3 regions of the Pseudomonas sp. S2_B07 genome follow, and region 2 is predicted to be linked to each of the others. Evidence: predicted binding sites of a transcription regulator. Region 2 holds the regulator's gene; each other region holds the start of a gene.
The links. Region 2 encodes FliA, which starts transcription of late flagellar genes. Its sites were predicted from a motif close to CTAAAGTTTNNNNNNNNNNNGCCGNTAA; they were not measured.
Positions count from the first base shown of each region.

Region 1 (4,775 bases), 3.1 Mb from region 2:
CGCATACGCAGGGCGTTGAGCTTGATGAAGCCCGCTGCGTCGGCCTGGTTGTAAGCACCACCGTCTTCTTCGAAGGTCGCGATATTGGCGTCGAACAACGATTCGTCAGACTTGCGACCGGTCACGATCACGTTGCCCTTGTACAGCTTCAGGCGAACAACGCCGTTCACGTGGGCCTGGGACGCATCGATCATCTGTTGCAACATCAGACGCTCAGGGCTCCACCAGTAACCGGTGTAGATCAGGCTGGCGTATTTCGGCATCAGCTCGTCTTTGAGGTGAGCCACTTCGCGGTCCAGGGTGATCGATTCGATCGCACGGTGAGCGCGCAGCATGATGGTGCCACCAGGCGTTTCGTAGCAACCACGGGACTTCATGCCCACGTAACGGTTCTCGACGATGTCGAGACGGCCGATACCGTGTTCACCACCGATACGGTTCAGGGTCGCCAGCACGGTGGCCGGGGTCATTTCGACGCCGTCCAGTGCGACGATGTCGCCGTTACGGTAGGTCAGTTCCAGGTATTGCGGTTTGTCTGGAGCGTTCTCCGGGGAGACGGTCCATTTCCACATATCTTCTTCGTGCTCGGTCCAGGTGTCTTCCAGCACGCCGCCTTCATAGGAGATGTGCAGCAGGTTGGCATCCATCGAGTACGGGGATTTTTTCTTGCCGTGACGCTCGATCGGGATGTTGTGCTTTTCAGCGTAATCCATCAGCTTTTCACGGGACAGCAGGTCCCATTCGCGCCACGGAGCGATCACTTTCACACCTGGCTTCAAGGCGTACGCGCCCAGTTCGAAACGAACCTGGTCATTGCCCTTGCCGGTGGCACCGTGGGAAATGGCGTCAGCACCGGTTTCGTTGGCGATTTCGATCAGGCGTTTGGCGATCAACGGACGAGCGATGGAAGTACCCAGCAGGTACTCGCCTTCGTAAACGGTGTTGGCGCGGAACATCGGGAAAACGAAATCACGCACGAATTCTTCGCGCAAGTCGTCGATGTAGATCTCTTTGACGCCCATGGCCTGTGCCTTGGCGCGCGCAGGTTCGACCTCTTCGCCCTGACCCAGGTCAGCGGTGAAGGTCACCACTTCACAGTTATAAGTATCCTGCAGCCACTTGAGGATCACCGAAGTGTCCAGGCCGCCGGAATACGCCAGAACGACCTTGTTTACGTCCGCCATGCCATCACTCCACGGGGTTCTACGGAAAGCCGTGAAGTCTACCGGTCATACGAAATAATTTACAGTGTCGCGACAGCTTATGACGACGAAGCGACAGATTCTGTCGATCGGGCGACGATTTCAGCAGGCTCAGGAGGTCGTCGCAGCGCTTCCCGGTGTCGCCCCTTGAGGCGCGACTTTCTCCGTCGGCGCGACGCGTTCCAGACGCACGGCAACCCGGCGGTTCTTCGCGCGGTTGGCGGCGTTGGTGTTGGGCGCTAAAGGGTAACGCTCGCCGTGGAAGCGCATGGTGATCTGCGATTCCTGAATGCCGTTGGCCTTGAAGTAATCCATCACCGCCAATGCACGCCGGCGTGACAGTTCACGGTTGGCCAGACGATTGCCGCTGTTGTCGGAGTGCCCGTCGAGCTCGATGTGATTGACCGATGGATCAGCCTTCATGAACTCCAGCATCACTTGCAACTGCGCCTTGGCATGCGCATCGAGATCGATGCCTTCAGCACCCGTGAAGGTGATTTCGGACTGTTTGACCTGTTCGAAATTCTTCGGCAGCAGTTTCGCCACGCAGCTTTGGTAATCATTGAACGCCTTGCTGAACTTGACCGGCAACAGCCGTACCTCCGAGACCCTGCCATCACCTGAGGCATGCCGGATCACTGGACTGCGGCCATCGATCAAGCCACTGATCAAGCGCCCGGCCTGAGCTTGCGAGCTGTTGAACAGCACATTACCGCTGCCCAGGCGTACCAAACCCAGATTGATGTCGCCACGCCCTGGTTGCCACGGCGCGGCGGCCGCCAGCAAGGTTGCCGAACCGCCCCCAATCATCGCGTTGTAGGTGTTCAGACGAAATATCGCCTGCTCACCGGCACGGCGTACGAATTCACCCGACCCGAAATCGGTGATCGGCTGAGTCAGGCGGCATTCGAACTTGTCACCTTCGACCGTCCACTCGATGCTCTCCAGACGCGTCTGGAAAGTGAGCGCCATCGCAGGAAGGCTGGCAAACACGCTGAGCAAGGCTAAATAACGCTGGCGCACGGGAGGCTCCACTGGCTTCTACAACAAAAAGACCGACACACGCATGTTTCCGGCATACCTGATTCATATCGGTAGGTTCCTGTAAAACTTGATAGCGAGTGCCTGCAAGAGTCTTTTCCGGTAGCATTCCCCTGAGTTTGACCCGCCTGGAATCCCCTCATGTCCGACCGCCTGACCCTGCTGCGTCCCGACGACTGGCACATTCATCTTCGCGATGGTGCCGTGTTGACCAATACCGTTGCGGATGTTGCGCGCACCTTTGGTCGCGCCATCATCATGCCCAACCTGGTACCTCCGGTGCGTAACGCCGCTGAAGCCGACGGCTATCGCCAGCGAATCCTTGCTGCACGCCCGGCCGGCAGTCGCTTCGAACCGTTGATGGTGCTTTACCTGACCGACCGCACCCAGCCCGAAGAAATTCGCGAGGCCAAGGCCAGCGGTTTCGTGTACGCCGCCAAGCTGTACCCGGCCGGCGCGACCACCAACTCGGATTCTGGCGTCACCAGCATCGACAAGATCTTCCCTGCGCTCGAGGCCATGGCCGAAGTCGGGATGCCGTTGCTGATTCACGGTGAAGTCACCCGTGGCGATGTCGACGTGTTCGACCGCGAAAAAATCTTCATCGATGAGCACATGCGCCGTGTGGTCGAGCGTTTCCCGACGCTTAAAGTGGTGTTCGAACACATCACCACCGCCGATGCCGTGCAGTTCGTCAACGAGGCTTCGGCCAACGTCGGCGCAACCATCACCGCGCATCACCTGCTGTACAACCGCAACCACATGCTGGTGGGCGGGATTCGGCCGCACTTCTATTGCCTGCCGATTCTCAAGCGCAATACACACCAGGAAGCCCTGCTCGACGCCGCCACCAGCGGCAGCGAAAAGTTCTTCCTGGGCACCGACTCGGCCCCCCATGCCCAGCACGCCAAAGAAGCCGTGTGTGGCTGCGCCGGTTGCTACACCGCGTATGCGGCCATCGAGATGTACGCCGAAGCGTTCGAACAGCGCAACGCGCTGGACAAGCTCGAAGCCTTCGCCAGCCTCAACGGCCCGCGTTTCTATGGCCTGCCAGCGAACACCGACCGCATTACCCTGGTCCGCGATGAGTGGACCGCCCCAACCAGCCTGCCATTTGGCGAGTTGACCGTTATCCCGCTGCGCGCCGGTGAAAAACTGCGCTGGCGCCTGCTGGAGGAACACGCGTGAGTGAAGACCATTTCGACGACGAACAGGACGGTCAAGGCGGTGGAGGCGGTCCTCGTCATCCAATGGCAGCCAGATTCCGTGGCTACCTGCCGGTCGTCGTCGACGTAGAAACCGGTGGTTTCAACTCGGCCACCGACGCCCTGCTGGAAATTGCTGCAACCACCATCGCCATGGACGAAAAAGGGTTTGTGTACCCCGATCACACCTACTTCTTCCGTGTAGAGCCTTTTGAAGGCGCAAACATCGAAGCAGCGGCGCTGGAATTCACCGGAATCAAACTCGATCACCCGCTGCGCATGGCCGTGAGTGAAGAAGCGGCGCTGACCGATATTTTCCGCGGCATCCGCAAGGCCCTGAAAGCCAACGGCTGCAAACGGGCGATTCTGGTCGGCCACAACAGCAGCTTCGATTTGGGCTTCCTCAACGCAGCCGTCGCACGCCTGGACATGAAACGTAACCCGTTTCATCCGTTCTCCAGCTTCGACACCGCGACCCTTGCCGGCCTGGCCTACGGTCAGACCGTGCTGGCCAAGGCCTGCCAGGCAGCGGATATCGACTTCGACGGTCGCGAGGCCCACTCGGCTCGTTATGACACCGAGAAGACGGCAGAGCTGTTCTGCGGCATCGTCAATCGCTGGAAACAAATGGGCGGCTGGGAAGATTTCAACGACTGATCTGTCGCTGATGAATCCCGCGCATAAAAAAACCGGCCACTGAGGCCGGTTTTTTTATGCCTGACGCTTGGGCTTACAGCGCCGCAGCGTGCTCGGTCAGGTAAGCAGCAACGCCTTCTGGCGAAGCGTTCATGCCCTTGTCGCCTTTTTTCCAGTTGGCAGGGCAAACTTCGCCGTGCTCTTCGTGGAATTGCAGAGCGTCGACCAGACGGATCAGCTCTTCCATGTTACGGCCCAGCGGCAGGTCGTTGATGATCTGCGAACGGACAACGCCTTTGTCGTCGATCAGGAACGCGCCACGGAAAGCCACGCCGTCAGCGGACTGAACGTCGTAGGCCTTCATGATTTCCTGCTTGATGTCGGCAGCCATGGTGTAGCGAACCTGGCCGATACCGCCATTGTTCACCGGGGTGTTGCGCCAGGCGTTGTGGGTGAAGTGCGAGTCGATCGACACGGCAACCACTTCAACGTTGCGGGACTTGAAGTCAGCCATGCGGTTGTCCAGAGCGATCAGCTCGGACGGGCAAACGAAGGTGAAGTCCAGTGGGTAGAAGAACACCAGGCCGTATTTGCCTTTGATGGCCGACGACAGGGTGAAGCTGTCTACGATTTCGCCAGTGCCGAGGACGGCTGGAACGGTGAAGTCCGGGGCTTGTTTGCCTACGAGTAC
Region 1 covers NZ_CP162769.1:4,991,183-4,995,957, reverse strand. Annotated here, with positions in the region: gene AB4N43_RS22985 (argininosuccinate synthase) at 1-1,184, opposite strand, end outside; gene AB4N43_RS22980 (flagellar protein MotY) at 1,314-2,225, opposite strand; gene pyrC (dihydroorotase) at 2,385-3,431, shown strand; gene rnt (ribonuclease T) at 3,428-4,105, shown strand; gene AB4N43_RS22965 (peroxiredoxin) at 4,179-4,775, opposite strand, start outside.
Region 1: AB4N43_RS22980 (flagellar protein MotY) is a predicted target of FliA. The motif match lies at 2,291-2,318, and genes of this name have one in related genera.

Region 2 (4,775 bases):
GGCCCCGCGCGTTCCGAACATGGAACTCGAGGATGAGCTGCGCAAGACCCAATCGCGCATTGTGACTGCCCAGGCCGAATTGAGCCTGCGTGGCGATGGCGAGACCGAAGGCGACAAGACCACCAATCGCCAGTTGTTCGCCGGCCTGCCACTGACCGCTGCCGAGCCACTGATCGAACCGACCTACGCCGAACCGCGTCGCTCGGCGCCTGCCCCGGCACCGGCTGCTGGCGGCGTTGATCCACGTGCGTTCGACTCGATGCGCTTCGAACTCAACAGCCTGCGTGAACTGATGGAAGTACAGCTCGGTTCGCTGGCCTGGAATCAGCTGCAAGGCAGTCGTCCGGCCCAGGCCAACCTTTGGCGTCGCCTGCAACGCATCGGCCTGTCCGGCCCGTTGTCGCGCGATCTGCTGGCCATGATCGGTGATATCGATGAGCCCCGTCAGGCCTGGCGCATGTTGCTGGCGCACCTGGCGCGGATGATCGCCACACCGGAAGTCGAGCCACTGGAAGAGGGCGGCGTGATTGCCATGGTCGGCCCTGCCGGCATGGGCAAGACCACCACCCTGGCCAAGCTCGCTGCCCGTTACGTGCTCAAGTACGGCGCGCAGAACATCGCGCTGGTGAGCATGGACAGCTTTCGCATTGGCGCCCAGGAGCAGCTCAAGACGCTGGGGCGCATTCTCAATGTGTCGGTGACCCACGTCGATCCGGGCCAGTCGCTGGTTCAGGCGCTGGAGCCGCTGCTGCGCAAACGCGTGGTGCTGATCGATACCGCAGGCCTTCAGGCCAGCGATCCGGCCCTGCGCATGCAGCTCGAAAGCCTGGCCGGGCGTGGCATCAAATCAAAAAATTACCTGGTGCTCGCAACCACCAGCCAAAAACAGGTTCTAACAGCCGCTTATCACAGTTACAAGCGCTGCGGGCTCGCTGGCTGCATCCTGACTAAACTGGATGAAACGGCAAGTCTGGGCGAGGTGCTGAGCCTGGCGATCAGTCATGAATTGCCGGTGGCGTACCTGACCGATGGTCCGCGGATTCCGGATGATTTGCATCTGCCGCGCCGTCATCAGTTGGTCAGTCGCGCCGTGAGCGTGCAAATGCAGGAAGAACCCAGCGAAGAAGCCATGGCTGATATGTTCGCTGATATTTACCACAGCCCGACCAAGCAGGTTGGCTAAGGTAGTCATGAACAGTTTTTGTACCTACATCGATGGTCTGCCATGCATTGTTCCATTTGCGAACGCGCAGCCAGTAATGTGGCCTCCGTCTATGCAAGACAAGGTAAAGAAATAACATGGGCAGCATGCATCCCGTACAGGTGATCGCGGTGACCGGCGGCAAAGGTGGCGTCGGCAAGACTAACGTGTCAGTGAATTTGTCACTGGCCCTGGCTGAACTCGGCCGTCGCGTCATGCTGTTGGACGCTGACCTGGGCCTGGCGAACGTCGACGTTCTGTTGGGACTGACACCCAAACGTACCCTGGCCGACGTGATCGAAGGCCGCTGCGAGCTGCGCGACGTTCTGTTGCAGGGCCCGGGCGGTATTCGAATTGTTCCGGCCGCGTCCGGTACCCAGAGCATGGTTCATTTGAGCCCGGCTCAACACGCCGGCCTGATCCAGGCGTTCAGCGACATCGGCGACAACCTCGACGTATTGGTGATCGACACCGCTGCGGGCATAGGTGACTCGGTAGTCAGCTTTGTTCGCGCAGCGCAAGAAGTCTTGCTGGTGGTCTGCGACGAGCCGACCTCGATCACCGACGCCTACGCGCTGATCAAACTGCTTAACCGCGATTACGGCATGAACCGCTTCCGTGTCCTGGCCAACATGGCCCAGAGCCCGCAAGAAGGTCGCAACCTGTTCGCCAAGTTGACCAAGGTCACCGACCGCTTTCTCGACGTTGCCTTGCAATACGTCGGCGCGGTGCCTTACGACGAAAGCGTGCGCAAGGCTGTGCAGAAACAACGTGCCGTGTATGAAGCCTTCCCGCGTTCCAAGTGCGCCCTGGCGTTCAAGGCCATCGCGCAGAAAGTTGATACCTGGCCGCTGCCTGCCAACCCGCGCGGGCACCTTGAGTTTTTCGTCGAGCGCCTCGTGCAACAGACCGCAGGACCCGTCCTATGACAGCCAGTGGCTACAACCTCTACAAGAAGTCGGCACGTGACGCGCAGTACGAGCTGATCGAGCGTTACGCGCCACTGGTCAAACGCATTGCTTACCACTTGCTGGCCCGTCTGCCGGCCAGTGTCCAGGTTGAAGACCTGATCCAGGCCGGGATGATCGGCCTGCTCGAAGTATCGACCAAATACGACGCCAGCAAAGGCGCCAGTTTCGAGACGTACGCGGGCATACGAATCCGCGGCGCCATGCTCGATGAAGTACGCAAGGGGGACTGGGCGCCACGTTCGGTCCACCGAAATACCCGTATGGTCAGTGACGCAATTCGCTCTATTGAAGCTAAAACCGGCCGTGACGCTAAAGATCACGAGGTTGCGGCCGAACTCCAATTGAGTCTCGACGATTATTACGGGATTTTGAACGACACCCTGGGCAGCCGCTTATTCAGTTTCGACGATCTGTTGCAGGACGGCGAACACGAAGGGCTGCACGAGGATGGCGCGAGTGCTCATCTCGAGCCGTCACGCGATCTGGAAGATGAACGCTTCCAGGCGGCGCTGGCGGACGCGATTGCCAATTTGCCGGAGCGCGAGCGACTGGTGTTGGCGCTGTACTACGACGAAGAGTTGAATCTCAAGGAAATCGGTGAGGTCCTGGGGGTCAGCGAATCGCGGGTCAGCCAGTTACACAGCCAGTGCGCGGCCCGTTTGCGGGGGCGTTTGGGGGAGTGGCGAGCGCGCTGAAGGCAGTGTGGGGACACTGCGAACGGGGCTGGTGCGGATTTGAACGGCACCGGTCGCGATCTGTTGTGCTCCAGACAGTCATCGAGTGAATTGCCGAATTGATTGAAATGGCGCGTCCAGGTGCTGGGCGCGTTTAAGACTGCTTGGAGGTCGAATTGGACAAGAACATGAAAATCCTCATCGTTGATGACTTCTCAACGATGCGGCGGATCATAAAAAACCTGTTGCGTGACCTTGGGTTCACCAACACGGTCGAGGCTGACGATGGCACTACCGCCATTCCGGTTCTCAACAGCGGGAGCATCGACTTTCTGGTAACGGACTGGAACATGCCTGGCATGACCGGTATCGATCTGCTGCGCCACGTGCGCGCCGATGAAAAGCTCAAGCACCTGCCGGTGTTGATGGTGACCGCTGAAGCCAAGCGCGAGCAGATCATCGAAGCGGCCCAGGCCGGTGTAAACGGCTATGTGGTCAAACCCTTCACGGCCCAGGCGTTGAAAGAAAAAATCGAGAAGATTTTCGAACGCATCGGTTGATCCACTGCGCCACGGGGGAGCTATGGAGCATAAAGAATCTTCACAGGGCGATTTTGAATCGACCCTGAAAAAACATGCCGTCGAACTGGTCGCCAGCCTTGAAAAAGGCAGGTTCGGCGAGGCTGTGCAACTGATCCATGAGCTCAATCAGACCCGTGACCGTGGCCTGTATCAGGAAGTGGGCAAGCTCACTCGCGAGCTGCACAGCGCGATCGTCAATTTCCAGATTGACCCGAACATGCCGCAAGCCGAGGAAGTGTCGCAGATCACGGACGCCACCGAGCGCCTGGGGTATGTGGTCAAGCTGACCGAGGCCGCGGCCAACCGCACCATGGACCTGGTGGAAAGCGCCACGCCGCTGGTCAACAGCCTGAGCGAAGAAGCCCAGGCGTTGAGCACGGACTGGAGCCGGTTCATGCGCCGCGAAGTCGGGGCTGAAGAGTTCCGTGAGCTGGCCCGCCGCGTCGACGGTTTCCTGACACGCAGCACCGAGGACAACCGCACGGTGTCGAGCAACCTCAACGACATCCTGCTGGCTCAGGATTACCAGGACCTCACCGGTCAGGTGATCAAGCGCGTGACCCAGTTGGTCACCGAAGTTGAAAGCAATTTGCTCAAGCTCGTCCTCATGGCCAGCCAGGTAGACCGCTTTGCGGGTATCGAACATGACCGTGAATCGATGCTCGCCGAAAAAGATCCACAAAAACATCTCTCTCAGGGTGAAGGTCCGCAGATTCATGCCGATAAAAGAGAAGACGTTGTGTCCGGTCAGGACGATGTGGACGATTTGCTATCCAGCCTGGGATTTTAGCGTTTCAGCATTCTAGGTTTTTTAGGTTTTTAGACCTGTAGGAGCACCCCCTTAATGAGCTTCGGCGCCGATGAAGAGATCCTTCAGGATTTCCTGGTTGAGGCCGGCGAGATTCTAGAGCAACTGTCCGAACAACTGGTCGAGCTGGAAAGCCGACCGGATGATGCGGACTTGCTCAATGCAATTTTTCGCGGTTTTCACACTGTAAAAGGGGGCGCCGGCTTCCTCCAGCTCAACGAGCTGGTGGAGTGCTGCCACATCGCCGAAAACGTGTTCGACATCCTGCGCAAGGGTGAGCGTCGCGTCGATTCGGAACTGATGGACGTGGTCCTCGAAGCGCTGGACGCGGTGAACAGCATGTTCGGCGAGGTCCGCGAGCGCAGCCCGGTTACGGCGGCGACACCTGAATTGCTGGAGGCCCTGGCCCGTCTGGCCGAGCCGCAAACGGCAGATGAAGCTGCACCGGCTGCTCTCGTGGCTGAAGCACCTGCCGCCGAAAGCGAATCGGGCGACATCACCGATAACGAATTCGAGCAACTGCTGGACTCGCTGAACGCC
Region 2 covers NZ_CP162769.1:1,851,683-1,856,457, reverse strand. Annotated here, with positions in the region: gene flhF (flagellar biosynthesis protein FlhF) at 1-1,183, shown strand, start outside; gene fleN (flagellar synthesis regulator FleN) at 1,300-2,130, shown strand; gene fliA (RNA polymerase sigma factor FliA) at 2,127-2,867, shown strand; gene AB4N43_RS08630 (chemotaxis response regulator CheY) at 3,035-3,406, shown strand; gene AB4N43_RS08625 (protein phosphatase CheZ) at 3,429-4,217, shown strand; gene AB4N43_RS08620 (chemotaxis protein CheA) at 4,272-4,775, shown strand, end outside.

Region 3 (4,775 bases), 1.6 Mb from region 2:
CGCGATGAGGCCAATAACTTCAGGCTCTACGCGCCTCCAGCAGGTCCGCCGCACACAACGCAATCCGCCGACACGCATCCGCCAGCTTCACCTGATCCACCACCAACCCAATCCGGATATGCCCCGCCGCACTCGGCCCGAACGCCTCGCCGGCCAGTACCGACACCCCATAACCCTCAAGCAACCGTTCGGCAAAGCCCTGGGCGCCGAGCCCTGTCTGGCGTACGTCAACCATCACAAACATGCCGCCATCCGGACGGATCGGCTGGATGCCGGGGCATCCGCTCAACCGTGCGCACACCAGATCCCGACGCTGACGATATTCCTCGCGCATCAGCGCCACTTCCGGCAAGTTTTGATCCAGCGCCAATTGCGCGGCGTTCTGGATGAAGTCCGGAATCCCGAACAACATGCACAACGACAGATTCACCAGGTGCTCGGCCATGGGTTTCGGCCCGATCGACCACCCCACGCGCCAGCCGCTCATGGCGTGGGATTTGGACAGGCTGTTGATGGTCGCGGTGCGCTCGGCCATGCCCGGCAAACTCGCCGGGCTGATGTGTTCGCCCTCGAACAACAAGTCGCTGTAGACCTCATCGCTGATCAGCCACAGGTCATGGCGCACGCACAATGCTGCCAGCGCTTGCCAGGTCTTCAAGGACAGGCTGGCACCCGACGGATTGTTCGGACTGTTGAGCAACAGGACACGGGTCTTGGGCGTGATCAGCGCCGCCACATCCGCCGGGTCAACGCGAAAGCCGTTCTCCGGCCGCACCGCCACCGGCACCACTTTAGCGGCACAGGCGCCGAACACCCCTTCATAGGTCACGTACATCGGTTCGGCGACGATCACTTCATCACCAGGATCGAGCAGGCATTGCGCAACGGAATACACCGCGCATTGCGCCCCCGGAAACACGATCACATGATCGGCGTCCACCGCCTGACCACTGCGTTGCCTATGGCGTCGCGCGATGCTGCTGCGCAATCCGCGGCTGCCGCGCACGTCCGGGTAGTGGGTGTCGCCGGCCTGCAAGCTGTCGATAGCGGCCTGGACAATCGGTGGTGGCGTGTCGAAATCCGGATCGCCGATCGACAGAAGCAGGACATCAATGCCCTGCTCGCGCATGTCCAGCGCTCGGTCATGAATCCGCCAGGCTGCCGCTCCATCGCCGGCGATTCGTTGGGTCAAGGCTGAATAGCGCATGTGATTCTCCTGTCGCGCGCGGACTCCCAGCCTTCACCCTATCTCAAATCACGAAACGCGCCACCATCGCATTCAAATCCACCGCCAGGCGCGACAGTTCATGGGTGGCGACGCTGGTCTGGTTGGCACCGGTCGCGGACTGAGTGGCCAGGTCGCGGATGTTCACCAGGTTACGGTCGACTTCGCGGGACACTTGCGCCTGTTCTTCCGACGCACTGGCGATCACCAGGTTGCGTTCGTTGATCAAGTGGATCGACTGGGTGATCTGCTCCAGCGCGACACCGGCGGCGCGGGCCATTTCCAGGGTGCTCTGGGTGCGCTGATTGCTTTGCTGCATCGACGAAACCGCTTGGCCGGTGCCGTTCTGGATGCCGGCGACCATTTTTTCGATTTCCTGGGTCGATTGCGCAGTGCGATGGGCCAATGCCCGCACCTCGTCTGCCACCACGGCGAAGCCTCGTCCGGCTTCACCGGCACGGGCAGCTTCGATGGCGGCGTTGAGTGCCAGCAGGTTGGTTTGTTCGGCGATGGCGCGAATAACGTCCAGCACTTTGCCGATGTCACGGCCCTGCGCGGCCAGCCCTTCGATCATCACCGAGGTGTTTTGCACGTCGTGGGTCATGGTCTGGATTGCGTTGACGGTTTCCACCACCCGGTCACGGCCTTCGCGGGCGGCTTGGGTCGATTGGCTGGAGGCTTCCGAGGTCGACACCGCGTTGCGCGCGACCTCTTCCACGGCGGCGGTCATTTCGTTGACGGCGGTGGCAGCTTGTTCGATTTCGTTGTTTTGCTGTTGCAGGCCGCGCGAGGCTTCCTCGGTCACGGTGCTGAGCTCTTCAGCGGCAGCGCCCAGTTGCGTGGCGGAACCGGCGATCTGTTCGATGGTTTGGCGCAGGTTGGTTTGCATGGCGGCCAAGGCGCCGAGCAAACGAGCCGGTTCGTCCTTGCCGTCAATCTCGATAACTTTGGTCAGGTTGCCGCCGGCGATGGTTTCGGCCGCCTGCACCGCGCGGTTCAGCGGGGTGACGATGCTGCGGGTCAGCAGCCAGGCCAGCAGCACAGTCATGAGCGACGCCAGCACCGACACCAGAATGATGCCGTACACGGCGGTGTTGTAGTTTTCTTCGGCGGTGACACCGGCCGTTTTCGCGGCCTCATTGTTATAGGCCACCAGCTTATTCAGCTGTTCGCCCATCAGGTCGGTGCCGTCCTTGATCCGCGTGTTGATCAAGGTGCGCAGCTCCTCGACCTTGTTCTGGCGCGAAAGGTCCAACATTTCGCGCTGCGCTTGCATGTAATTGTCCAGCGTCGCGCTGAACACTTTATACAGCGCCGCTTCGTCCGGGCCCATCGGCAATGCGGCATAGCTGGCCTGCGCCTTGCGCGCCTTGTCGGTGAGCACGGCAATGCGGGTTTCGGCTTCTTGCAGGCTGGCCGGTTCGCGGTTGACCAGAATCCGGAACGACAAAATGCGCATGCGCAGGATATTTTCGGTGACATTGCCCAGGAAGCTGACGCTGGGCAGTTGAGTACTGCTCATATCGATTGAGGATTGACGGATGATCGACATGCGGTTCACGGCAAACACACCCAGCACGATGACGAGCAAGGCAATGAAAGCAAAACCGAGGAAGGCGCGAGGCGCGATGTTCAGATTACGCAGTGACATAAGTGGATTCTCGGGTGATTGAGGCTGCGAGCATCCTTGCCGGTGATCACTGAAGGGGCGTTCCTTCAGCTCGGCGCCACTGTCGAATCGGGTGTGTGAGCGTCTATAAGTTGTATCGGCCGGGGATGAGGATTTTTGCGGGGGATGAGCAAATATATTTCGGGGGGGATGAGTGTTTCACTCATGAAACACAAATCCCTGTAGCAGCTGCCGAAGGGTGCGTTCGACTGCGAAGCGGTCGCGTTTTTTAGATCCTGCGACTGCTGCGCACTCGAACGCAGCCTCGCAGGCTCGACAGCTGCTACTTAGCGATTCGCCAGACCCGTGCGATGTCGCTCGCGCGATCTTTCAGCAACCGTGGCGCCTCGGCGCACGCCTGTTCCAGCGTCATCGGACCACTGGCCAAGGCAAACGCCGCATCGATGCCGTGCTCGTACAACGCCTGATAACCCTCGCCCAACGTGCCCGCGATCACGATCACCGGCACGCCTTGCTGCCGGGCAATGCGCGCCACGCCGAACGGCGTCTTGCCGCGCAAGGTCTGCGCATCGAAACGCCCTTCGCCGGTAATCACCAGGTCGGCACCTTGCACGGCTTCAGCCAGCCCAACCAACTCGGCAACCACGTCCACACCGGCCTGAAACTGCGCCCCGAGAAACGCCTTGGCGGCAAATCCCAGACCGCCGGCCGCCCCACTGCCCGGTTCGTCCTTGACGTCGTGACCCAACGCACGCGCACACAGTTGGGCAAAGTGCCCCAGCGCGTTATCCAGTTTCTGGACTTGCTCGGGCGATGCGCCTTTCTGCGGGCCGAAAATCGCCGAAGCGCCGTGAGGGCCGCACAGTGGATTGTTAACGTCGGCAGCAATGTCAAAACGCACGCCACTCAGGCGCGAATCCATGCCGCTCAGATCAATGCGATCCAGTTGCGCCAACGCCAAACCGCCCGGTGCCAGGGTTTGCCCCTGCGCATCCAGCAACTTCACGCCCAGCGCCTGCATCGCCCCGGCACCGCCATCGTTGGTGGCGCTACCACCAATTGCCAGAATCACCCGTTGCGCACGGGCATCGAGTGCCGCGCGAATGAGCTCGCCGGTGCCGAAGGTGCTGCTGGTGCACGCGTCGCGTTTGCCCGGCGGAACCAGTTGCAGGCCACTGGCCTCGGCCATTTCGATGATCGCGGTGTGGTTGTGCGGGAGCCAGCCCCAGGCGGCGTCAACGGTTGCACCGAGTGGCCCCCGCACCTTCGTGCGGCGCCATTCGCCCTTGCACGCGGCCAGAATAGACTCGACCGTGCCTTCGCCGCCGTCGGCCATCGGGCATTTGACCAAGTGCGCGTCCGGCCACACGTCTGCCAGCCCCAATGCAATGGCGTCGGCCACGCCTTGGGCGCTGAGGCTGTCCTTGAACGAATCGGGGGCGATGACGATTTTCATGCGAATTCTCCAGTTCCAATGCGCTCCATGCTGCCAGTAGCCCCGGACAATAACGCCAGTCCGCTGCACAAGTGGGTGTGGCGTTTATTGTTCATTTTCACAAAACCGCACGACTACACACTGTGTTGTAGCCGCTGCCGAGCCTGCGAGGCTGCGTTCGGCCGCGAAGTCGTCGTAAACCCGGCAAGCGCAATTTCCCTGACACACCGCAGTGCATGATTTTACGACTGCTGCGCAGCCGAACGCAGCCTCGCAGGCTCGGCAGCTGCTACAGGGGTTGTGTTCGGTCAGTCGGTTTGGGGCAGGAGCTGGACGCCGAGGTAGAGCGCAAGCATCCCGTCCAGCCTGAGAGGATCAACCCCACTCAACTCGGCAATCCGCTCCATCCGATACCGCAAGCTATTGCGATGAATCCCCAGCGCATCAGCACACGCCTGGCTCTGACCATCGTGATCACACCAGCT
Region 3 covers NZ_CP162769.1:204,140-208,914, reverse strand. Annotated here, with positions in the region: gene AB4N43_RS01085 (pyridoxal phosphate-dependent aminotransferase) at 20-1,207, opposite strand; gene AB4N43_RS01080 (methyl-accepting chemotaxis protein) at 1,251-2,876, opposite strand; gene AB4N43_RS01075 (glycerate kinase) at 3,178-4,311, opposite strand; gene AB4N43_RS01070 (sugar diacid recognition domain-containing protein) at 4,599-4,775, opposite strand, start outside.
Region 3: AB4N43_RS01080 (methyl-accepting chemotaxis protein) is a predicted target of FliA. The motif match lies at 2,989-3,016, and genes of this name have one in related genera.